DNA from 3 places in the Vescimonas fastidiosa genome. Region 2 is predicted to be linked to each of the others. Evidence: a T-box and tRNA genes for the amino acid it is inferred to sense, from the RefSeq annotation. Region 2 holds a T-box; the other regions hold tRNA genes.

Region 1 (7,663 bases), on a different replicon from region 2:
AGGCGGCAAAATAGTTAAAACCGATGGTCAGCACTACGGCCCAGGCCAGCAGCACCAGCACACCCCGAAGGTTTCGGTTATTTTTGCTGTTTTTGTTGTTCTTGTTGTTTTTTGAGTCCATAGTCGGCCTCCTTCCGCTTAGAAAGACATTGCGATCAATGGAAGTATATCATACAAAGCACAAGCAAACAAGGGCGGAAAACCCCCGCCGTGTAAAATTTCTATGAATTGACCTTTCTATTATGCCCCGCGTGTGCTATACTAAAAACTGTCGAAAAATCCTTTGGATTTTTCCGACAAAAGGATTGCAGTCTGCTGCGCGCATAATTTTTGCGCCGGGCGCAAAAATTCCACACTGGCAGCCTGAGAGGTATTTTCCCCCACGCACATGTCGCGGTGAAAAATGATTTTAATTTTTCGCGTCTGCGGACGCGAACTCTGCGAGGCTTTTCATTTCTTATTCTTATATAGCGAGGATCATCTATGAGAGACAACGACAAACAGAGGTCCCTGCCCCAGGCGGAGGCGGACGGCATCATCGAGGGCCGCAACGCCGTCATCGAGGCCCTGCGCTCCGGGGAGACCATCGACAAAATTTACCTGGCCAAGGGGGAGACGGACAAGACCCTGGGCCACATCGCCTCCCGGGCCCGGGAAAAGGGCATCGTGGTGGTGGAGGCCGACCGGCGCAAGCTGGACGGCATGAGCCGCACCCACGCCCATCAGGGAGTCATAGCCCTGGCGGCCATGCGGGAATATGTGTCCGTGCAGTCCCTGCTGGACGCCGCCGCTGAAAAGGGTGAGGCGCCGCTGCTGGTGGTCTGCGACGAGATCTCCGACCCCCACAATCTGGGGGCCATCCTCCGCACCGCCGAGTGTGCCGGGGCCCACGGGGTCATCATTCCCATGCGCCGCTCCGCCGGTCTCACGGCCATTGTGGGCAAAACCTCCGCAGGCGCAGTGAGCTATATACCCGTGGCAAGGGTTTCTAACCTCCCGGCTACATTGGAGGAGCTGAAAAAGAAGGGCGTGTGGGTCTACGGCACCGCCGCCGAGGGGACGACCTCCCTCTACGATGCCGATCTCAAGGGCCCGGCGGCCATTGTCATCGGCTCCGAGGGCAGCGGCATGGGCCGTCTGGTCCGAGAGAAATGCGACTTTCTGGTGAGCATTCCCATGAAGGGGCATATTTCCTCTCTCAACGCCTCCGCTGCCGCAGCAATTTTGTTATATGAGGCGGTGCGCCGCCGGATGTAAGCGAGGACAAATGAGCAAATACACCGAGGAAGAACTGAATCGGGTCCTGTCCGACACCGGAGAGCTGCTGAAAGACATTCCCCTGTCTCAGGACTATGACCTGGAGGACATTTTGGCGGAGTTCGGCACAGGCGCCACCAAGCCCAAGGCGCCGAGCCGGCCGGAGAGCCCGGAGCCGGAAGCGTCCCCCCCTGTGGCGGAGGAGTCGGAGCCTGCCCCGGCGCCCCCGCCTGCGGAGCTTGCCCCGGAGCCGGAAACGGCGGAGGAACCCGCCCCCGCCGGGGACGAGACTGCCGAAGCCGCCTCCGACCCGGAGGAGCCGAAGGAGCGGCTAGTGTCCCTGGAGGATGTGATGGACCGCACCGTATCCGCCGTCATGGAGGAGGAGTCCGCCCAGCGGCAGATGGAGATGGCCCAGGAGGAGGCAGCGGCCCGCAAGGCCAAAAGAGCTGCCCTGCGCCGGGCACGCCTGGCGGCCTGCAGGTCCTTTTTCCGGAAGCTGATGGCGGCTAAATCCCGTCCCATCCCGAAGGAGGATGAGGAGGCCCTCCCTCCGGAGCCGGACATGGATGAGGCGGAGTTCGAGCAAAAGCGCCTGTGCCGCCGCCACCGGGGGGCAGCATTGCGCTGCCTGCTGCCCGCGGCTTTGCTGGTGGGCATCACGGCGGCGGAGGCCCTTGTGACCCTGCCCGCCTTTTGGACGGATACCCCCGCCCTCCGCTTCGGTACGGTGGGCGGCCTGCTGCTGCTGGAGGCAGCCTTTGCCCTGCCCCTGTGGCGGGAAATGGCCGCGCTTTTCCGGGAGCGCCGCTTCAGCTGCGCCGCCGGCGCGCTGGTGCTTTTCCTATCCTGCATCGCCGACTGCGTATGGTGCCTGGTCAGAGGGGGCGAGCATCTGCCCCTGGCCGGGGCGGCGGCGCTGGTGATCTTCTGCTGCCAGTGGGGCGCTTTCCTGCGGTGTGAAGGCCGCCGGGAGAGCTTTCACCTGGCCAATCTCGGAGGCACCCCGCCCTGGGGTGTTTCAAAAACCGAGGCAGGCGCCGTGAAGCAAAGCGGACGGATAGACGGCTTTTACACCCACACCATGACCCCGGATCCCATAGAAAAAGGGCAAAACCTGCTTCTGCCTCTGCTGCTGGCCACGGCCTGCGTTTTGGCCGGGGTGGTATGCCTGTCGGATGTAAAGCCCGGGCAGCCCTTCTGGGTGCTCACGGCCCTGCTGACGGCGGCCATGCCCCTGTCTCTCCCTGTGGCGGGAGCGCTGCCCACGCGGCTGCTGGCCCGGCGTCTCAGCCACAGCGGCTGCGCCGTGGCGGGGTATTGCGGGGCAAAGAATGTCAGCGGCTTTCGCCGCATTATCATTACCGATGAGGACCTGTTCCCCTCCGGCACCCTGTCTCTCCACGGGCTGAAGATTTACGGGGAGGAGCTGGGCCGGGTGCTGTCCTATGCGGTGGCCGTAGCCCGGGCGGCGGACAGCCAGGCCCTGCCGCTTTTGGAGCAGATGCTCTCGGATAACGGTGGACACGCAGAAAAGCTGGACGATTTCCGCTGGTATGAGGAGGGCGGTGCCGGCGGCTCCATCCACGGGGAGACGGTGCTTCTGGGCAGCGCCTATTTCATGCGCAAGCAAAAGGTACGCCTGCCCAAGGATCTGAAGGTCCCCTCGGGGCTGTTTTTGGCGGTGGACGGCCAGCTCACAGCCATTTTTGCCCTGCGCTATCAGCCCTCTCGCAATGTGGACTGGGCGCTCCGGGCGCTGCGGCGCAACCGGGTGATCCCGGTGCTGGCGGTGCGGGGGTGCAACCTCACCCCGGATTTCCTGCGCCGAAGCTTCAAGGTGGATGCAAAGCCCATTTATCCGGATGTGCAGACCCGGCTCACCCTGCTGGAAAAGACCCGGGCGGTGGCCCCGGCCCACGCGCTTATTTACCGGGACGGGCTCATGCCCTATGCAGAAACCGTGCTGGGCTGCCGAAAACTGCTGCTGGCGGTGCGCCGGACCGGGGCTCTGGTGTGCCTGGCGGCGGTGGCGGGCCTGCTGCTGTGCTACTACCTCACGGGTATCGGCGGCTATGCATCCCTGACCCCTCTGCGGCTGGTGCTGTTCCAGCTCTTGTGGCTGCTGCCGGGCCTGCTGCTGGCGGGGCAGGTGAAATATTTCTAAGCCTGCAGCTTGGGGCTCTCGATGCCCTCCGGCTCCTCCTCCCGATGATTCGGCACAACCACGGCAGCGGAAGAAATGGCCGCAATCCCATGTAAAAAAATACGCCCGGAGGATTCTTCCATCCTCCGGGCATAAATAGCAGCAGGAATTATTTTTGATAAAAATGAAAAATCCGAACTCGCTCCTCCTGGGGAAGAAGTTCGGATTTTTCATTTTTGGTGGAGACTGCTGGACTCGAACCAGTGACCTCCTGCGTGTGAAGCAGGCGCTCTAACCAGCTGAGCTAAGCCTCCTTATTCGGCAACCCGTTACGGATTGCCTTGTGGTGACCCGTACGGGACTCGAACCCATGTTACAGCCGTGAAAGGGCCGTGTCTTAACCACTTGACCAACGGGCCGTTTTTTTGAAAGGGGGTCCCCTGAGATGCTCTGCATCTCAGGGGAAAATGGTAGCGGCGACTGGATTTGAACCGGTGACACTGCGGGTATGAACCGCATGCTCTAGCCAACTGAGCTACGCCGCCATGTATCCACCCCTGACAGGCAAGAGTTATGATACCATACCCGTCCCGGAATGTCAATTCTTTTTTTCAAAAACCCGTGCATTTTTTAACCCGGGACATACACCGGCCCCGCCGATGCCGCATAGAGTGGAGAGCGGAAAGGAGAGGGCCTATGGAAAAGAAAACTGTGCTGAAAAACTATGGATTTTTGGCCGTGATGCTGCTGGCCATGCTCACCGGCTGCCTGTTCGGCCAGCTGCTGCCCAAGGCGGCTGAAGCCGTGAAGCCCCTGGGGACGGTGTTCATCAACATGATGTTCTGCGTGGTGGTGCCGCTGGTGTTCGTGTCCATCGCCGGAGCCGTGGCCAACATGGGGAGCCTGCGCCGGGCGGGGAAGATCATGGGCGTCACGGTGGCGGTGTTCGTGGTCACGGGGACCATCGCGGCGGTGCTTATGTTCGTGCTGATGAAGCTGGTGCCGCCGGTGCTGACGCCCTGGCAGGAGATCCCGGCGGGAGAAATAGGGGCCCACGCCTCCACCTCGGAGATGCTGGTGAATTTCTTCACCGTGGAGGATTTCGCGGGCCTGCTGAGCCGCAAGGCCATGCTGCCGCTGATCGTGTTCTCGGTGCTTTTCGGCTTTGCCGCCAACATGGCAGGCGGGGCGGAGACAGCGGTGGCCAAGTGGCTAAGCGGCATGACGGAGGTCATGCTGAAATTCGTAAAAATCATCACCTACTATGCGCCGGTGGCCTTTTTCGCCATCTTCGCAAACCTTGTAGCCACCTACGGCCCTCAGATCGCCGGGGCCTATGGCCGGGCGCTGGCGGTGTATTATCCCCTGTGCCTGGTGTATGTGTTCACGGCGTTCCCGCTGTTTTCCCGGTTCGGCGGCGGACGCCGGGGGCCGGGGGTGATGCTGCGCAACATCGGCCGGCCCGCCCTGGTGTCCCTGGGCACCTGCTCCTCGGTGGCCACCATCCCCTCCAACCTGGAGGCGGCGGAGCGCAGCGGCATCAGCCGGGATGTGGCGGAAATGGTCATCCCCCTGGGCGCCACCATGCACATGGACGGCTCCTGCTTTAGCTGCGTGCTGAAGGTGGCCTTCGTATGGGGGGTGTTCGGTCAGGAGCTGCGCTGGAGCAGTCTGCCGGCTGTGGTAACGGTAGCGGTGCTGTCGTCGGTGGGCATGAGCGGCGTACCCGGCGGCGGCTACATAGGCGAGTACATTATATGCTCCCTGTTTTTCCCCACGCAGATGGAGCTGGCCTTCCCCATCCTGGTGGCCATCGGCAACCTGGTTGACCCACCGGCCACCATGATAAACGCCTCCGGGGACTATGTGATCTCGTTCATCGTTTCCCGTTTCGCAGACGGGAAAAACTGGCTGGAAAAGGCCCTGGCCAAGGAGTAAGAAAATTTTCCCGACAGACCGAAGCAAGGCGGCACACCTGCGTGCGCCGCCTTGCTTTATACTTTGGTAATTGACTTTTCGGGGGATCAATACATACCGCCCATGCCGCCCATGTCAGGTGCGGGAGCTGCGGGTGCGGCAGGCTGGGGCTTATCGGCCACCAGGGACTCGGTGGTCAGCACCATGCCGGAGACGCTGGCGGCATTCTCCAGAGCGGAGCGGGTCACCTTGGCGGGATCCACGATGCCGCTGGCGATCATGTCGCAGTACTCCTCCTTGTAGGCGTCGAAGCCGTAGCCGTTCTTGCCGGAGGAGCGGACCTTCTCCAGGATCACAGAGCCGTCCAGACCCGCGTTGGCTGCGATCTGGCGGATGGGCTCCTCCAGAGCCTTGGCCACGATCTGCACGCCGGTCTTTTCGTCGCCCTCCACCTTATCCAGCAGAGCGGTGACAGCGGGGATGGTGTTCACATAGATGGTGCCGCCGCCGGCCACGATACCCTCTTCCACGGCGGCCTTGGTGGCGTTCAGCGCGTCCTCGATGCGGAGCTTCTTCTCCTTCATCTCCGTCTCGGTAGCAGCGCCCACCTTGATAACGGCCACGCCGCCGGCCATCTTGGCCAGGCGCTCCTGCAGCTTCTCCTTGTCATACTCGCTGGTGGTCATGCCGATCTGGCTGCGGATCTGCGCCACGCGGTCGGCAATGGCCTGCTTGTCGCCGGCGCCGTCCACGATGATGGTGTTCTCCTTGGTCACCTTCACCTGCCGGGCACGGCCCAGCATGTCAACGGTGGCATCCTTCAGGGTCAGGCCCAGCTCCTCGCTGATAACCTGGCCGCCGGTGAGGATGGCAATATCCTGCAGCATTTCCTTGCGGCGGTCGCCGAAGCCGGGGGCCTTCACGCACACCACATTCAGGGTGCCGCGCAGACGGTTCACGATCAGGGTGCTCAGGGCCTCGCCCTCCACATCCTCGGCGATGATGAACAGCTTCTTGCCCGCCTGGACCAGCTGCTCCAGCAGGGGCAGGATCTCGGAGATAACGGAGATCTTCTTATCGGTAATGAGGATGTAAGCGTCGTCGATAACAGCCTCCATCTTCTCGGTGTCGGTGACCATGTAGGGGGTGATGTAGCCACGGTCAAACATCATGCCCTCCACCACCTCGCTGTAGGTCTCGGCGGTCTTGGACTCCTCGATGGTAATAACGCCATCGGCGCTGACCTTCTCCATAGCCTCGGCAATGAGCTTGCCGATAAAGGCGTCGCCGGAGGACACGGTACCCACACGGGCAATGTCATCGGAGCCATTGACCTTCTGGCTCTGGGCGTGGATGGAGCTTACCGCGGCCTCCACAGCCTTGGCCATGCCCTTCTTCATAACGATGGGATTGGCACCGGCGGCCAGGTTCTTCAGGCCCTCCCGGACCATGGCCTGGGCCAGCAGGGTGGCGGTGGTGGTGCCGTCGCCGGCCACATCGTTGGTCTTGGTGGAAACCTCCCGCACCAGCTGTGCGCCCATGTTCTCAAAGGGATCGTCCAGCTCGATCTCCTTGGCGATGGACACGCCGTCGTTGGTGATCAGGGGAGAGCCGAACTTCTTATCCAGCACCACATTGCGGCCCTTGGGGCCCAGGGTGACCTTTACGGTATCGGCCAGCTGATTGACGCCGGACTCCAGAGCCTTCCGGGCCTCGTCGCCGCGCTTAATAATCTTAGACATATTGATTGCCTCCTATATTGCAGATAATGATTTTACAAAAGAATGTCACTGCGAGGGAGCGAAGCGACCGTGGGAATCCGTAACACCCTTTGCATAAGGCCGGGGAGAACGGATTGCCACGACCAGTCTGCGGACTGGTCTCGCAATGACAGCGCAGAAGTTTTTTATTCAACAATCGCCAGAATGTCGCCCTGCTTCACAATGATGTACTCCACATCCTCCAGGGTGATCTTGGTGCCGGCATATTTATCGGTAATGACCTTGTCACCGGGCTTCACGGTCATGGTCACGGGGTTGCCGTCCACCATACCGCCGGGGCCCACGGCGATAACCTCCGCCACAGAGGGCTTCTCCTTGGCAGAGCCGGTGAGGATGATGCCGCCCTTGGTGGTCTCCTCCGCCTCGGTCATTTTCAAAACCACGCGGTCAGAAAGCGGTGTCAGTTTCATGGTTGTTTTCCTCCTTATATCCTTTTTATTAAACAAATTCAGCGTTAGCACTCAAAACGCAGGAGTGCTAACGCTGATTATAATACCACATCTCTATCGATTTTCAAGGGGTATTTTGGAAAATTACAAAAAATTCACATTTACTCCCCAGT
Region 2 (7,663 bases):
TCGGCGTACGGGATGTCTTCACTCTGAGGACCTGCAAAAAATGGGCGTTGTGCTCAAGCGGGCGCAGTTTTTTATCCTATGCGGCGGGCAGATGCGCCCGGGTCTGCACTTCACTGCCGAAACGCTAACTCGACAATTACAGGCCGTAGAACAAAATGCTCTGCCTGTCTCTGCCGCCCCTCAGCTATCCCTTTTTGACGCAACGGAGTAACAGAATGTCTTGGAACGATATGATTTATGAATACGACGGCACCTACGAGGGCTTTCTCTGCTGTATATTCGAGAGTTATGTAAACAAAGAATTCCCCATTGCCTTTGTAAGCAACGAGGAATTCCCTGTTCTCTCCCTCTATTCTATTCGCGCCGTGGAGACGAACTTGAACCACAGCGACCGTATTCAGCGCAGCCTATCGTCCCTTTCCGTTAAGGCTGCGCATCTGCTCTACAGAGCTTTTTATACCTGCATGGATAATAAAGAAGCATACCTGTACGCTTTTGTGAAAAAGCTCTACGCCGACGGCCCTCAGTTTCTTCTCTGCCGATCGGACAGTGCCTGCTATCCTCTGTACAAGGCTGTGCGTCATCTCTCCGGTGAGTTGGAGAAGCTGCGGGGTTTTGTCCGTTTTTCAGACTACGACGGCATCATGGGTGCCGAGATTACGCCCAAGAATCGAGTGCTTCCCTTTCTACGGCAGTATTTTTGCAGCCGATACGCCGGGGAGGCTTTCTTCCTTTATGACCGCACTCATGGTGAGCTGCTTCTCTACAAGGACGGCCGCTCTCGCATCATCTTCGTGGATTCCCTGACCTTGGCACCGCCCAGCCCCCGGGAAGCAGAATACCGAAAGCTGTGGAAAACCTTTTTTGATACCATTGCAATCCGGGAGCGGCACAATGAGCGCTGCCAAAACACCTTTTTACCTAAGCGCTATCGCAGCACCATGACGGAGTTCCAATCCGAGACAGTTGTCACTCCCGAAGCATCTCCCGCAGATGCGCTACCCCCTTTCGCTCCAGACGCGATACCTGCACCTGCGACACCCCCAATACTCGTGCCGCCTGCTCCTGGGTCATGCACTTAAAAAAACGCAGATAGATGGTTTCCCTCTCCCGCTCCGGTAAGTCCCGGATGGCCTCCCGCAGCGCAATTTTTTCCACCAGCGACTCCTCCGGCGCATCTGTACCCAAGGTGGATTCCAGTGTCAGCCCCTCTGCCGTCTCCTGCTGCAACGACTCCGGTGCAGCGGTGGCCAGCTCCGCCGTGGCAATTTCCTCGGCGCTCCAGCCGGTCTCTGCGGCCAGCTCTGACAGCTTCGGCTCCCTTCCCAATGCAGCGCGCAATCTTTGTCGGGCCGACCAGACGCTTTGTCCCTTCTCTCGTAGAGTTCGTCCCACTTTCACAGGCCCGTCATCTCGCAGAAACCGGCGTATTTCTCCGGCAATTTTTGGCACAGCATAGGTGGAAAATTGTGTTCCATATGTAATGTCAAATCCCTTTACAGCTTTTATGAATCCAATACATCCGAGCTGATATAGATCCTCCGGGTCCGCTCCGCAGCCATAGTAGCGCCTCACTACGGCCCAGATCAGGCCGCTGTTCTCCTCCACCATTTTTCCGCAGGCATCGCTGTCTCCCGACTGTGCTTTATCCAGCAGCGCCAGCCTGTTTTCACTCATTTTCGCTCACCCATGCGGGTAGAAATTCGTTTTTTCAGTGTAACCGTAGTGCCCTTTTGAGGAGCTGATTTCACCCTTATGGTGTCCATGAAGCTTTCCATAATGGTAAAGCCCATACCGCTGCGCTCATCGTTGCCGGTGGTAAACATAGGTTTTCGTGCTTGCTCTACATCGGCAATGCCCACGCCCCAATCCTTTACAATGATTTCCATCACATTTCCCTCTCGAATGCGCAGCTTCATGACGATGCGCCCGATACAATCGGGATAACCGTGAATAATAGCGTTGGTTACTGCTTCACTGACAGCGGTCTTGATGTCACCCAGTTCTTCCAGCGTTGGGTCCAGCTGCATAGCGAACCCCGCCGCCGCCACCCGCGCAAAGGATTCATTGCTGCTGCGGCTGGGGAACTCCAGTACGACCTGATTTTCACTTTTCATGTCCTTCCTCCAATTCAATGAGTTGCTGCAATCCGGCGGCTGTAAATACTTTTTTCACCTGTGCCGATGGATACCCTATGCGCATTTTTCCGCCTAGTTGCTTCATCTGCTGCATCGTGTGCAATGCTACGGCAATGCCGGAACTGTCCATAAATGTTACACCGGAGAAATCCAGCTCTGTCTCCAACGGCAGTGCGTACTCCAGCTCCCGGGCAATGTGCTGCATAAGTTGTCTGGCCGCATGATGATCCAACTCGCCCCGCAGGTGTAGGATCAGTTTTCGATCGATACTCTCTGCTTTGACCTGCATTTTTTCACCACTTCCTGTTAAAAATCACCGCAGACTTGTCTTCTACGGTGATTATACTTTTTTATGTAGTAATATTTTGTCGAATTTCGTTCCTTCTGTTAAAAAATCCGAATTTTCAATATTCTTATTTCTCCAACTCGCTGTAAGTGATTCTAATATTTACTGTAATGTTCCATCGCTTTACTTTTCTTGTTAATTATACTACTATGCAATCACAACAAGGAAATGATTTCATATTCATCCATGAATTAGGAGGAATACCGCATGAGAAACATGAATTTTTATATTGCAACCGCAATCGTATCCCTGATTTTGCTCATAGCTACCGCTTTCTTGATGACCGCCCCTGACGAACCCATCCGTCAGGCCGGCATGTATCTGCCCCTGTTCTTCGGTGCTATCGGCACCTGGGCTGCCACTAAAGCCGGTCTGCTGGAGTTGGATTACGAAGAGCATCGTGTGAAGCGCTCCGCACACCACGCAGTCTGATTTTGATTTCATTCTTTTTCTCCTCAAGATTCAATACAGGAAAGAGGTCGGCACGGTTCGTGTCGACCTCTTTCCCTTTCCCCTATCCCTGCGCAAAACAGAGAGCGGCACGATTTCGTACCGCTCTCTGTTTTTATTTTCAGCCTTTGTTTGATTAACCTCTCATGGCTGCGGCAGACTCATCCAGCTTGGCAATGAGTGCCCGGGCCTTCTCCGCCTTCTCTCGCTCGGCATTTACAATAGCCTCCGGAGCCTTGGAGACAAACTTTTCATTGCTGAGCTTCTGCTCGATACGGGCCAGATTTTCAGCAGCCTTCTCCCTCTCCTTGGCAATGCGCTCCAGTTCTTTCTCGAAATCCACCAGCTCCGCCAAGGGCAGATAGACATTGGCCCCATGGGTCACCACGGTGACAAGCCCCGTCAGGTCGGTGGGCGCCGTATCCGTCACGGTGATGTCACTGGCGTAAGCCATGCGTTTAATGAAATGCTCCCCCATGCGGTAATCCTCTGCGTGGTCCGAGGCAATGATCATTTGGGCCTTCTTGCTGGGAGGCACATTCATCTCAGCCCGACGGGCACGAACAGCGGAAATAGCATCCTTCACCGCTTCCATGGCCTGCTCCTCCGCTCGGAAGTCAAACTCCGGGCGGTACACGGGCCAAGGCGCGGAAATGAGATATTTACCCTCGTGGGGCAGAGCCTGCCAGATTTCCTCCGTAATAAACGGCATGAAGGGGTGCAGCAGCTCAAGAATACGCAGCAACACATAGCACAGTACATTCTCGGCTGCCAGCTTGGCAGCCGGGTCGTCGCCATTCATACGGGTCTTGGTCAGCTCGATATACCAGTCACAGTAGGTATCCCAAATGAAGTCGTAAATCTTGGCGGAAGCCACACCCAACTCGTAGGCGTCCATATTGTCCGTGATCTCACGGATAAGGGTGTTGAGCTTACTGAGGATCCACTTGTCCTCCAGCTCCAGCTTATCGGGCAGCTCTACCTTTTCGATGGTCAGATTCATCATCACAAAGCGGGACGCGTTCCAGATCTTATTGGCAAAGTTACGCATAGCTTCGCATTTTTCCACAAAGAAGCGCATATCGTTGCCGGGGCTGTTACCGGTAATCAGGTTAAAGCGCAGAGCATCGGCACCGTACTGCTCCGCCATATCCAGGGGATCGATGCCATTACCCAGGGACTTAGACATCTTTCGGCCCTTTTCATCCCGAACAAGGCCGTGGATAAACACAGTCTTGAAGGGTTCTTTCTTCATCTGCTCCATGCCGGAGAAGATCATTCGGGCCACCCAGAAGAAAATAATGTCGTAGCCGGTAACCATGACGGAGGTGGGATACCAGTATTTCAGGTCAGCGGACTCCGTATCGGGCCAGCCTAAAGTGGAAAACGGCCACAGTGCCGAGGAGAACCAGGTGTCCAGCACATCCTCATCCCGGGTCAGGTGTGTGCTGCCGCACTTCTCGCACTTTGTGGGATCCTGGCGGCTCACATTGATGTGACCGCAGTCATCACAGTACCAGGCAGGGATCTGATGGCCCCACCAAAGCTGACGGGAAATGCACCAGTCATGGACATTTTCCATCCAATTAATATAGGTCTTGGTGAAGCGCTCGGGCACAAACTTGATCGTACCGTCCTCCACCACACGAATGGCTTCCTTGGCCAGAGGTGCCATCTTCACGAACCACTGGGCGGAAATCAAGGGCTCCACATCGTTGTGGCAGCGGTAGCAGGTGCCAACATTGTGCGAATAGGGCTCAGCCTTAATGAGGTAACCCTGCTCCTCCAGATCCTTCACGATGGCCTTGCGGCACTCGTACCGGTCCATACCGTTGTAGGGGCCGCCGTTTTCGTTGATGGTGCCGTCATCGGCGATAACGCGGATGACTTCCAGATTGTGGCGCAGGCCCACCTCGAAGTCATTGGGATCGTGAGCAGGCGTCATCTTTACGGCGCCGGTACCGAAGCCGATCTCACAGTATTCGTCGCCAATGATGGGTATTTCTCGGTTCATAATGGGCAGGATACAGGTCTTGCCGATAAGGTGCTTAAACTTCTCGTCCTCCGGGTTTACAGCCACACCCGTGTCACCCATCATGGTCTCGGGACGGGTGGTGGCAATGACGATGTCACCGCTGCCGTCGGTAAGGGGATAACGCACATACCAGAGGTTGCCGGGCTTATCGGTGTATTCCACCTCGGCGTCGGACAGAGCCGTCAAGCAGTGAGGACACCAATTGATGATGCGGCTGCCCTTGTAAATGAGGCCCTTATCATACAACTCGCAGAAGGTCTCCCGCACCGCCCGAGAACAGCCCTCGTCCATGGTAAAGCGACTGCGATCCCAGTCGCAGGAGGCGCCCATTTTCATCTGCTGCTGCACGATGCGATTGCCATATTTCTCCTTCCAGTCCCAGACCCGCTCCAGGAATTTTTCGCGGCCCAGATCGTGGCGAGTAAGTCCTTCCTCCTTGCGCAGGGCCTCCTCCACCTTGATTTGGGTGGCAATGCCGGCATGGTCGGTGCCTGGAAGCCACAGGGCCTCGTAGCCCTGCATCCGCTTAAAGCGGGTGAGGATGTCCTGAAGCGTGGAGTCAAGCGCGTGACCCATGTGAAGCTGTCCCGTAACATTGGGAGGGGGCATTACGATGGAAAACGGTTTTTTATCAGGATTGGGCTCGGCCTTGAAGCATCCACCGTCCATCCACATTTTATAGATCCGCGGCTCCACATCCCGGGGATCATAGACCTTGGGCAATTCTTTTCGCATGGTAAAAATCTCCTTCACGGTATTTGGCAAAACAAAAGGCCCGCTCCGTTTTGCCACAAAAGCAAAACAGGGCGAACCATAAATACAGTCCGTGGTACCACCTGTGTTCGAGGGTCAAGCCCTCGCACTCAAAAGCCGATAACGGCGGCGGCCGCTGCCGCTTACTTACGCTGGGCGGCAGAACTCCGAAGCGACTTCCTCCCGGCCCTCACGGAAGCTCACACCTACCGCTCCCTCTCTTTGCATAGCGTCCGGAAGTACTACTCTTCATCACTGTTTTTTCAATATGAGATTATTTTACTGTATCTTCCGACGGAAGTCAAGTCTATTTGGCATCGACGGAATCGGAAAAAAGTAAAAACCCCGATAAAATCGGGGTTTTTGCAGGCTACAACTTTTTTGTAGTCTCTTGATGGCGCAGAAGGAGGGATTTGAACCCTCGCGCGGGTTTTTAAGCCGCCTACTCCCTTAGCAGGGGAGCCCCTTCGGCCACTTGGGTACTTCTGCATTCCTTATAAACGGTTTGGCGGAGAGAGTGGGATTCGAACCCACGGATGCTTTCACATCGCCGGTTTTCAAGACCGGTGCTTTCGACCACTCAGCCATCTCTCCGTGTGTGAAAGTGCGCTCAACCCAAACGCAAGATTTATTTTATCATAGGGTCGCTGCTTTGTCAACCACAAACTCATTGTTTCAGCTCTTCTTTTTTAAGAAGCTCCTGCCTTCTGTGCAGAGGGCAGGAGCTTCTAAAGGGACACTTACTCGTTAGCCGCAGCGGTCTCCCGAGCCTGATCGGCCTTGCCGTTAATTTCTGCCGGGTCGTGGTAGGTGGGCACGGTCTTGCGGATGACCTCTAACACGGCGGACTGCTCCTCCGTCTCGATGGCCTGGCGCACCAAGTCCAGCTTGCGCTCTACTTCCTCCCGGGGCAAGCCCTTATCCCGCTCAATGAAGATCATGTCATTGCTGGTCTTATCCAGCTCCTCTGTCTTCATCAGCAGCTCCTCATAGAGCTTTTCGCCCGGACGCAGGCCTATCTCCACAATGTCGATATCCTTATAGGGCGTAAAGCCGGACAGGCGGATCATATTTTCCGCCAGATCCAGAATTTTTACAGGCTTACCCATGTCAAGCACAAACAGCTCCCCATTGTGGGCCATGGCACAGGTGACCATTACCAACTGCACCGCCTCGGGAATGGTCATAAAATAGCGGATGATACGCTTATCCGTAAGAGTGACCGGGCCGCCGGCTTCGATTTGGCGCTTAAACAGGGGGATTACCGAGCCGTTACTGCCCAATACATTGCCAAAACGCACCGCCGTAAACTCCGTTTTGCTGTTTTCCCGGCACTGGATGACCATTTCACACAGACGCTTACTGGCACCCATGACATTGGTGGGATTCACAGCCTTGTCGGTGGAAATGAGCAGGAATTTTTCCACGCCGTACTTTTCGGACATCTCCGCCACATTGTATGTACCCAGCACATTGTTCTTCAGTGCTTCCACACCGGAGTGCTCCATCAGCGGCACATGCTTGTGAGCGGCGGCGTGGAACACAATCTCGGGCCGCAGATCACGGAAGATGTGCTCCAAGCGCTCTACATCCCGGACAGAGGCGATGATGACCTCCAGATTGAGCTTATCCCCGTATTTACGGATCAGCTCCTGCTGCACATCGTAGGCATTATTCTCATAAATATCTAAAATAACCAGCTTCTTCGGTTGCAGGGCCGCAATTTGACGGCAAAGCTCCGAACCGATAGAACCACCGCCGCCGGTAACCAGCACGGTTTTTCCGGCATAAAAAGCCTTCGTCTCAGGATTCTCCACCTCGATGGGATCCCGGAACAGCAGGTCCTCGATGCGAAAATCGCGCAGGGTACGCTTGGCCGTAGACTTTTCCTCCGTTCCGGAGGGATAGTCGTATATTTTCACGGAGCACCCGGTGCGGCGA
Region 3 (7,663 bases), 390 kb from region 2:
GTCAGCGACTTGGTGGCCACGGCGCCCATTCAGATGGACGAGACCTGGGAGTGGCTGAAGGAAACGGTGAATTCCATGGAGGATGAGGACTACCGGGCCCTCTGTCAGGAGATGCTGAGCCGCTATGGCAAGCAGTTTCGGCTCATTCCGGCGGCCAAGAGTATGCACCACGGCTTTGTGGGAGGGCTGCTTATGCACACAGCCTACATGGTCCGGGCCGCCTGCTTCTACGCCAAGCTTTATCCGGCGCTGGATCGCAGCCTGCTGCTTTCGGGCACTCTGCTCCACGACCTGTGCAAGTGCGAGGAGTTTGTCACCTCGCCTCTGGGCCTGGTGGCGGAGTATTCGGTGAAGGGGCAGCTTCTGGGACACCTGGTCCTGGGCGCCGAGGCTGTAAGCCGGGCGGCGGCTGCCCTGGGAACGCCGGAGGAGAAGTCTGTGCTGCTGCAGCACATGATTCTTTCCCATCACGGTGAGCCGGAATTCGGCGCGGCGGTGCGGCCTATGTGCATTGAAGCGGAGCTTTTGAGCTACCTGGACCTCATCGACAGCCGTATGGAAATTTACACGGAGAATCTGGAGAATACGCCCGCAGGCACCTTTAGCGGGAAAATTTATGCCATTGATAAGAAGATCTATAACCATGGCTGAGCAGTTTTCTAATTTTCATACCCACACCTGCCTCTGTGACGGCAAGGACCGCCCGGAGGACCTGGTGCAGGAGGCCTTGCGCCTGGGCTGCCCGGCCCTGGGCTTCAGCGGCCACGCCTACGCCCCCTATGACGGGGACTACTGTATGTCCCCGGCGGGGACGGAGGAATATAAGACCGAAATTCGCCGGCTGCAGGAAAAATACGCAGGGCAGATCCGTATTTACCTGGGTATAGAGCAGGATTTTTATTCCCCTGCCTCCACGGAGGGGTATGACTATGTTATCGGCAGCGTCCACTACCTGTATAAGGATGGCGAATATCTGCCTGTGGATGCCTCCCGGGCTGCCCAGGAACAAGCGGTGCAGCAGCACTACGGCGGGGACTGGTACGCCTTCACGGAGGACTATTTTGATACTCTGACCCGGGTCTACGAAAAAACCCGCTGCCGGGTGGTGGGACACTTTGACCTGGTGACCAAGTTCAATGAGGCGGATGCGCTTTTTTCCACTGACCATCCCCGCTACCGCCGGGCTGTTCTCCGGGCTTTGGATACCTTGTGCGCTGCCCCGGTGGTATTTGAAATCAATACCGGCGCCATCTCCCGGGGCTACCGCACAGAGCCCTATCCCGCCCGGTGGATCCTGGAGGAGCTGCGCCGCCGGGGCATCAAGCGCATCCTCTCCTCCGACTGCCACAGCCGGGAGAATTTGCTCTTTGGCTTCGAGGAGTACGCCCCTTGGCTGGACTGAACTTCACCGTTCGCTGCACCCCAAATGCATCGAACGGTATTTTTTGCAAAAGGATGCTTCGAGTCGGGAAAAATTTTTGAAGATTTATAGACTTTTCTCCCGGTTTTGTATATAATAATTAAGATTCTGCGTTTTACTTAGGAGGAGGAAACTATGGCCTCATTGAAAGAAGAAATATCCCGGCGGCGGACCTTTGCGATTATTTCCCATCCGGACGCCGGTAAGACTACATTAACGGAGAAATTCCTGCTCTATGGCGGGGCCATTGCCCAGGCGGGCGAGGTCAAGGGCAAGCGGGCCAGAGCCGCCACCTCCGACTGGATGGAGATCGAGAAGCAGCGCGGTATTTCCGTTACCTCATCGGTGATGCAGTTCCGCCATAACGGCTTCTGCATCAACATCCTGGATACCCCCGGCCACCAGGACTTTTCCGAGGATACCTACCGCACCCTCATGGCTGCCGACAGTGCGGTGATGGTCATTGACGGGGCCAAGGGTGTGGAGCCCCAGACCCGCAAGCTCTTCAAGGTCTGCGCCCTGCGGCACATCCCCATTTTCACCTTTGTGAACAAGATGGATCGGGAGACTCGGGACCCACTGGAGCTGTGCGAGGAGGTAGAGCGGGAGCTGGGGATCGCCACCTATCCTATGAACTGGCCCATCGGCTGCGGCAGAGAGTTTAAGGGGGTGTATGACCGAGAGAAAAAGCGCATCCTTCACTTCACCGATGCGGGGCACGCCCAAAAAGCCGCCGTCACCGAGGCGGAGCTGGATGATCCCGCCCTGCCGGAGCTTATCGGCGAGAAGCTCACGGACATCCTCCGGGACGATGTGGAGCTTTTGGGCGCCGGGGCGGAATTTGACCTGGAGGCTGTGCGGTGCGGCAAGCTCTCCCCTGTATTCTTCGGCTCGGCCCTTACGAATTTCGGCGTGGAGCCGTTTTTGGAGTCCTTTTTGCGTATGACCCCACCGCCCCTGTCTCGCCAAAGCGACGAGGGCCTGGTGGATGCCTTCTCTCCGGATTTCTCCGCCTTTGTGTTCAAAATTCAGGCCAACATGAATAAGGCTCACCGGGACCGCCTGGCCTTTATGCGCATCTGCTCCGGGAAGTTTGAGCGAGAGGCAGAGTATTACCATGTGCAGTCGGGCAAAAAAATGCGCCTGTCGCAGCCCCAGGCCATGATGGCTGCCGAGCGAGAGATTGTGGACGAGGCCTATGCCGGTGATATTATCGGCGTGTTCGACCCGGGCATCTTCTCCATCGGCGATACCGTTACGGTGCCGGGTAAGAAGTTCCGCTACTCCGGCATCCCGTCCTTTGAGCCGGAACTGTTCCGCTCCGTGTCCCCCAAGGATACCATGAAGCGCAAGCAGTTTATTAAGGGCGTGCAGCAGATCGCTCAGGAGGGTGCCATACAGATCTTTAAGTTCCCCGGCAGCGGCTATGAGGACATCGTGGTAGGCGTGGTAGGCGCTCTGCAATTTGATGTGTTTGAGTACCGTATGCGCAGTGAATACGGCGTGGAGCTGCGGATGGAGGGACTGCCGTACAGCCATCTGATCCGCATTAAGGGCTATGAGGGTGACTACCGGGACATGACCCTGTGTACCGACTCCCGGGTTTTGCAGGACCTTCGGGACCGCTACTTCATCGCCTACTGCGGCGCATGGTCGTTGGGCTTCCTCACCAAGCACAACCCCGGTCTGGTGCTGGACGACCAACTGAGTGTGTAAAAGTTCTACAGACTGTCGATAAAGTGGTAGAATTTGCGGTAACGGCAAGGAAGGCCATCCCTCACAACTGAAATCTAAAGTCAGGAATATCCCGGCAAATTCAGCTATTTGCCGGGGTATTTTTATGAAAAAAACAGCCCTCACCCGGGGGTGAGAGCTGCAAATAAAGCGTAGCCGAAGCAGAAGCGGCAGGTCAAAAATCTTTTTCAAAATCACAGGTCGGGAGTGGATGAAAAGCTCAGGTCTTCCCGTGGATAGAGGTGCCGCACTTGGGACAGGTGATGATGATTTTTCCCTTACCCCGAGGGACACGGCAGACGGTGCGGCACTGGGGACAGGTGAAGTATTTGTGGTCCTTATCCCTGCTGCGGGCTCGCTGACTTTTCAGGGGGTTCACGATTTTCGTGAGGAACCAGGCGTTTTCGCTGCGGCGCTTGGGAAGATTCCTGGAAAACATACGGAACAGGGTCCACACCATCAGGAGAAAGCTTGCCGTGGCCAGGATCGTCTGGGCCGTCTCGTTTTTGCTGCGGACGATCAGCTCCGCCGTATCCAGCAGCAGGACGGCCACCAAAGAGGCCCAGCCCAGCGAATCGACGCCGTTGCGTCCGTACATAAAGCGGGAAAATGCGTTACCCATTTTCTGGAAGAAACTCATAGTATAGCCTCGATTTCTATGGGGGTTTTCATCTGCATTATTTTACAGGAAAACACACGACAGGTAAAGGGTAATTCCACAAAGTTTACAAATTTGTTACGAATTATTTTGCCCTCGGTGCTTTACTTTCACGAACTAAAATGGTAAAATGAAAGGGAATTATAAAGGAGGGCGAACGCTATGCTGCATCCTGCCAAGTCGAAAATTGCCACCAAACAGAAGAGTGACCTGCTATACAAGGCCATTTTGAAGCTGGAGACCGAGGAGGAGTGCTACAACTTTTTCCAGGATCTATGTACCATCTCCGAAATGCGCTCCATGGAGCAGCGTTTTGAGGTGGCTACGCTGCTGAATAATGGCATGATTTATAACGAGATATTGGAAAAGACCGGGGCCTCCAGCGCCACCATCAGCCGGGTGAATCGGTCCCTCCTCAATGGAGCCGGGGGCTATGAGAGCATTCTGGAGAAGATGAAGGAGAGCGGCGAGGAATGAACGCATACCAGGGCCTGGCCGGGGCCTACGACTCCCTCACCGGGGATGTGGCGTATGAAAAGCGGGCGGACTATCTGGAAAAGCTCTTTGCCCGCAGCCGCATCCCGGTACACACGGTGCTGGATCTTGCCTGTGGCACCGGCACCATGACCTGGCTGCTCACCGGCCGGGGCTACGAGATGATCGGCGCGGACGCCTCCGAGGAGATGCTGGCCGCCGCCATGATGAAAAGCGGCAGCGTGGAGGGCATCGCGCCTATCTTCCTGCACCAGTCCATGCCCAGGCTGGACCTGTACGGCACCGTGGACGCCGCCATCTGCTGCCTGGACAGCCTCAATTACCTCACCTCTCCCGCCGATGTGCAGCGGACTTTTCAGCGGCTGCATTTGTTCATCGCCCCGGGCGGGGAGCTTATTTTCGATGTGAACACCCTGGATAAGTTTCAGAGCCTGGACGGCCAGGTGTTTTTGGATGAAACGGAGGAGAGCTACTGCGTGTGGCGCACGGAGTTTCGGCGGAGCATTTGCTCGTATTGGGTGGATCTGTTCCGCAAAGGGACGGACGGGCGCTACCGCCGGGATACCGAGCTGCACCGGCAGCGGTACTATGCCCCGGAGGAGCTGGCCGGCTGGCTTCGGGAAGCCGGGTTCGGAAATATCCGCGTGTACGGCGACTGCCGCTTGCGCCGGCCTAAGGACGGCGAGCAGCGAATTTATTTCTGCTGCACGCGGGAGTGACGGAGGAATATTGAAAAATGGATTCGGTATTTGATTTGCTCAGAAAATATGAGAAAAAGGGCGATTTTGCGCACTCCTCTGTAACCCAGCAGATGATAAAGGAAGCCGAAGAAAGGCTGGGTGCAAAACTGACGGAAGCATATAAGAAATTTTTATTAGAATTTGGATTTGGCGGTTTGGATGGCATTGAAACATTGGGCATTGCCAAAAATGGACGAATGGTTGTTGTTGATACAACATTGGAGCTGCGCACATTGGGAATGCCTAAAAACCTTATAGCCATCGAAGATTGTGACGAATGGTTTTACTGCATTGAAAACGAGTCTCAGCGGGTAGTTTCTTGGTCGATAGAAGATGGAAATGATTATAGAGAAAGCTACTCTGATTTCGAGGCCTATTTGCAGGACAGAGCGAATGACGCGATAGATAATTTATAAAGAAGGAATTTTCAAGCTATGAGCGATAGAATTGTCAGAGCCATCACCTCCGATGGCCTGGTCCAGGCGGCAGCCATCAGCAGCCGCGATCTTACCGAGCGCGCCCGGCAGATCCACAAGACTCTGCCGGTGGCCACGGCGGCTTTGGGCCGTACTTTGGCCGGCTGCGCTATGATGGGCAACGCCCTGAAGGGCCAGGGCGCTAGCCTTACCCTGCAAATCAAAGGTACCGGACCGTTGGGCACGATTCTGGCTGTGTCCGACCCGGCGGGGAATGTCCGGGGTTATGTGACCAATCCTCAGGTGGACCTGCCCCTGCGGCCCGACGGCAAGCTGGATGTGGGCACGGCGGTGGGCGCCCAGGGCGGCACCATGACCGTTATTAAAGACCTGAACATGAAGGAGCCCTATGTTGGCACCGTGGACCTGCTGGGCGGCGAGATCGCCGAGGACATTGCCGGGTATTTTGTGGAGTCAGAGCAGATCCCCACGGCCTGCGGGCTGGGAGTGCTCATTGAACGGGACCAAAGCGTCCGGGCTGCCGGGGGCTATCTCATTCAGCTGATGCCCGGTGCCGACGAGGACACCATCACCAAGGTGGAGGGGGGCGTCCTGGCGGCGGGAAATGTGTCCGCCATTTTGGACAAGGACCCGGACCCGGAGCATCTGCTGAAAACCGTTTTGTCCGACTTCGATGTAAAGATTTTGGAGTCCGACCCGGTGGAATATAAGTGCTATTGCAGCCGTGAGCGGGTGGAGCGGGCCCTCATTTCCTTGGGCGCAGAGGAGCTGAAGAACATTCTCGCCGAGCAGGGCTCCTGCCAGATGACCTGCCAGTTCTGTGACGCGGTATACAGGTTTGACGGCCCGGAGCTGCAGCAATTGATCGATGACCTGGAGAAGAAAAAATAATTGGTAAAATATGATTTTTGGTGTTGACAACAGGACTTGTTTTCGGTATAATAAACCCTGTCGTTACGAATGGAGCGGCTGAAGCGGGAGCATAGCTCAGCTGGTTAGAGCACCTGCCTTACAAGCAGGGGGTCACTGGTTCGAGTCCAGTTGTTCCCACCAAAAATAAGGCCAAGTAGTTCAGTTGGTTAGAACGCCAGCCTGTCACGCTGGAGGTCGTGGGTTCGAGCCCCATCTTGGTCGCCATATGCCTCTGTAGCTCAGTTGGTAGAGCAGCGGACTGAAAATCCGCGTGTCGTTGGTTCAACTCCGACCGGAGGCACCATTTGCGGGCGTAGCTCATCTGGTAGAGCGCGACCTTGCCAAGGTCGAGGTAGCGAGTTCGAGCCTCGTCGCCCGCTCCAAATACAGAGAGAACTTCGGTTCTCTCTGTCATTCGGTGACATAGCCAAGTGGTAAGGCAAGGGTCTGCAAAACCCTCATTCCCCGGTTCAAATCCGGGTGTCACCTCCAACGAAAAACCCTGTAATCTCAAGGCTTAATAGTGACAAGTAACTATTTTGTCGCAGAGAACGGTGTGACCCGAAGGTCACGCCGTTTTTCTGTGTTCATAGGTTGTTTGCGTGATGATAGGCTCGGAAATAACGGGAATATCTACATCGTCCACGAAGTTGAAGAAAATCTTCACTTTCTGCTTGCGCTTGCCGCTGGATTTGTCCGGGGCATAGACGATGATTTTCTTGATATACTCGTTCACGATGGTCTGTGTCAGCTCCTCCACATCCACATATTTCTGTGTCAGGGCGATAAAGGCATCCAGACCGTCGTTCATTTCTTCCCGCTGTTCCACCCATTCTTCGATAACTTCAATTTCGAGCTTTAACCGTTCCTGCTCCGCTTCATAGTCCGCAGACATCTTTCTGTATCTGTCCTGATTGAGATTTCCAAGAACATAGTCCTCGTACAGCCGGGCGATGATGACATCCAGATCGGCAAGGCGTTTCTTTGCCTGTTCCAGCTTCTTTTTGTCATCCCGGATGCTGCGCTCCTGGTCAGTCCTGCGGCATTGCAGCCATTCCTCCTGAAAACCGTCCACATCGCTTCGGATATACTCATTGACTGCCCGGATGCGTTCCAGAACGATTTCACGAAGCACATCTTCCCGGATATAGTGGGCAGTACAAGTACCACGGTTGCTCTTGTAGTTGTTGCAGACGTAGTGATCCTGCTTGCCCTCAAAGCTTTTGCTTGTGGCAAAGTGGAGCTTGCCGCCGCAATCGGCACAAAA

Evidence for each region. A T-box is a leader RNA that pairs with one kind of tRNA and senses whether it is charged. The one in region 2 lies ahead of KI236_RS02750 (valine--tRNA ligase), so its partner is inferred to be a tRNA-Val.
Region 1: it has a tRNA-Val gene. The T-box ahead of KI236_RS02750 (valine--tRNA ligase) is inferred to sense a tRNA for this amino acid. The anticodon was not compared.
Region 3: it has a tRNA-Val gene. The T-box ahead of KI236_RS02750 (valine--tRNA ligase) is inferred to sense a tRNA for this amino acid. The anticodon was not compared.

The regions. Positions count from the first base shown of each region.
Region 1 is NZ_AP023416.1:87,411-95,073, forward strand. It holds gene ftsH (ATP-dependent zinc metalloprotease FtsH) at 1-121, opposite strand, end outside; gene rlmB (23S rRNA (guanosine(2251)-2'-O)-methyltransferase RlmB) at 484-1,257, shown strand; gene KI236_RS07565 (hypothetical protein) at 1,268-3,424, shown strand; tRNA gene KI236_RS07570 (tRNA-Val) at 3,641-3,717, opposite strand; tRNA gene KI236_RS07575 (tRNA-Glu) at 3,748-3,822, opposite strand; tRNA gene KI236_RS07580 (tRNA-Met) at 3,872-3,948, opposite strand; gene KI236_RS07585 (dicarboxylate/amino acid:cation symporter) at 4,100-5,341, shown strand; gene groL (chaperonin GroEL) at 5,428-7,062, opposite strand; gene KI236_RS07595 (co-chaperone GroES) at 7,227-7,511, opposite strand; gene KI236_RS07600 (diacylglycerol/lipid kinase family protein) at 7,652-7,663, opposite strand, start outside.
Region 2 is NZ_AP023415.1:564,655-572,317, reverse strand. It holds gene KI236_RS02780 (putative DNA modification/repair radical SAM protein) at 1-211, shown strand, start outside; gene KI236_RS02775 (TIGR03915 family putative DNA repair protein) at 216-1,082, shown strand; gene KI236_RS02770 (sigma-70 family RNA polymerase sigma factor) at 970-1,677, opposite strand; gene spoIIAB (anti-sigma F factor) at 1,674-2,117, opposite strand; gene KI236_RS02760 (STAS domain-containing protein) at 2,107-2,427, opposite strand; gene KI236_RS02755 (hypothetical protein) at 2,692-2,916, shown strand; gene KI236_RS02750 (valine--tRNA ligase) at 3,071-5,704, opposite strand; T-box leader at 5,769-5,987, opposite strand; tRNA gene KI236_RS02745 (tRNA-Ser) at 6,118-6,211, opposite strand; tRNA gene KI236_RS02740 (tRNA-Ser) at 6,229-6,316, opposite strand; gene KI236_RS02735 (nucleoside-diphosphate sugar epimerase/dehydratase) at 6,463-7,663, opposite strand, start outside.
Region 3 is NZ_AP023415.1:954,465-962,127, reverse strand. It holds gene KI236_RS04720 (3'-5' exoribonuclease YhaM family protein) at 1-651, shown strand, start outside; gene KI236_RS04715 (histidinol-phosphatase) at 644-1,402, shown strand; gene KI236_RS04710 (peptide chain release factor 3) at 1,556-3,136, shown strand; gene KI236_RS04705 (hypothetical protein) at 3,375-3,794, opposite strand; gene KI236_RS04700 (YerC/YecD family TrpR-related protein) at 3,975-4,289, shown strand; gene KI236_RS04695 (class I SAM-dependent DNA methyltransferase) at 4,286-5,026, shown strand; gene KI236_RS04690 (SMI1/KNR4 family protein) at 5,044-5,463, shown strand; gene hslO (Hsp33 family molecular chaperone HslO) at 5,482-6,375, shown strand; tRNA gene KI236_RS04680 (tRNA-Val) at 6,461-6,537, shown strand; tRNA gene KI236_RS04675 (tRNA-Asp) at 6,545-6,621, shown strand; tRNA gene KI236_RS04670 (tRNA-Phe) at 6,625-6,700, shown strand; tRNA gene KI236_RS04665 (tRNA-Gly) at 6,704-6,779, shown strand; tRNA gene KI236_RS04660 (tRNA-Cys) at 6,814-6,888, shown strand; gene KI236_RS04655 (recombinase family protein) at 6,965-7,663, opposite strand, start outside.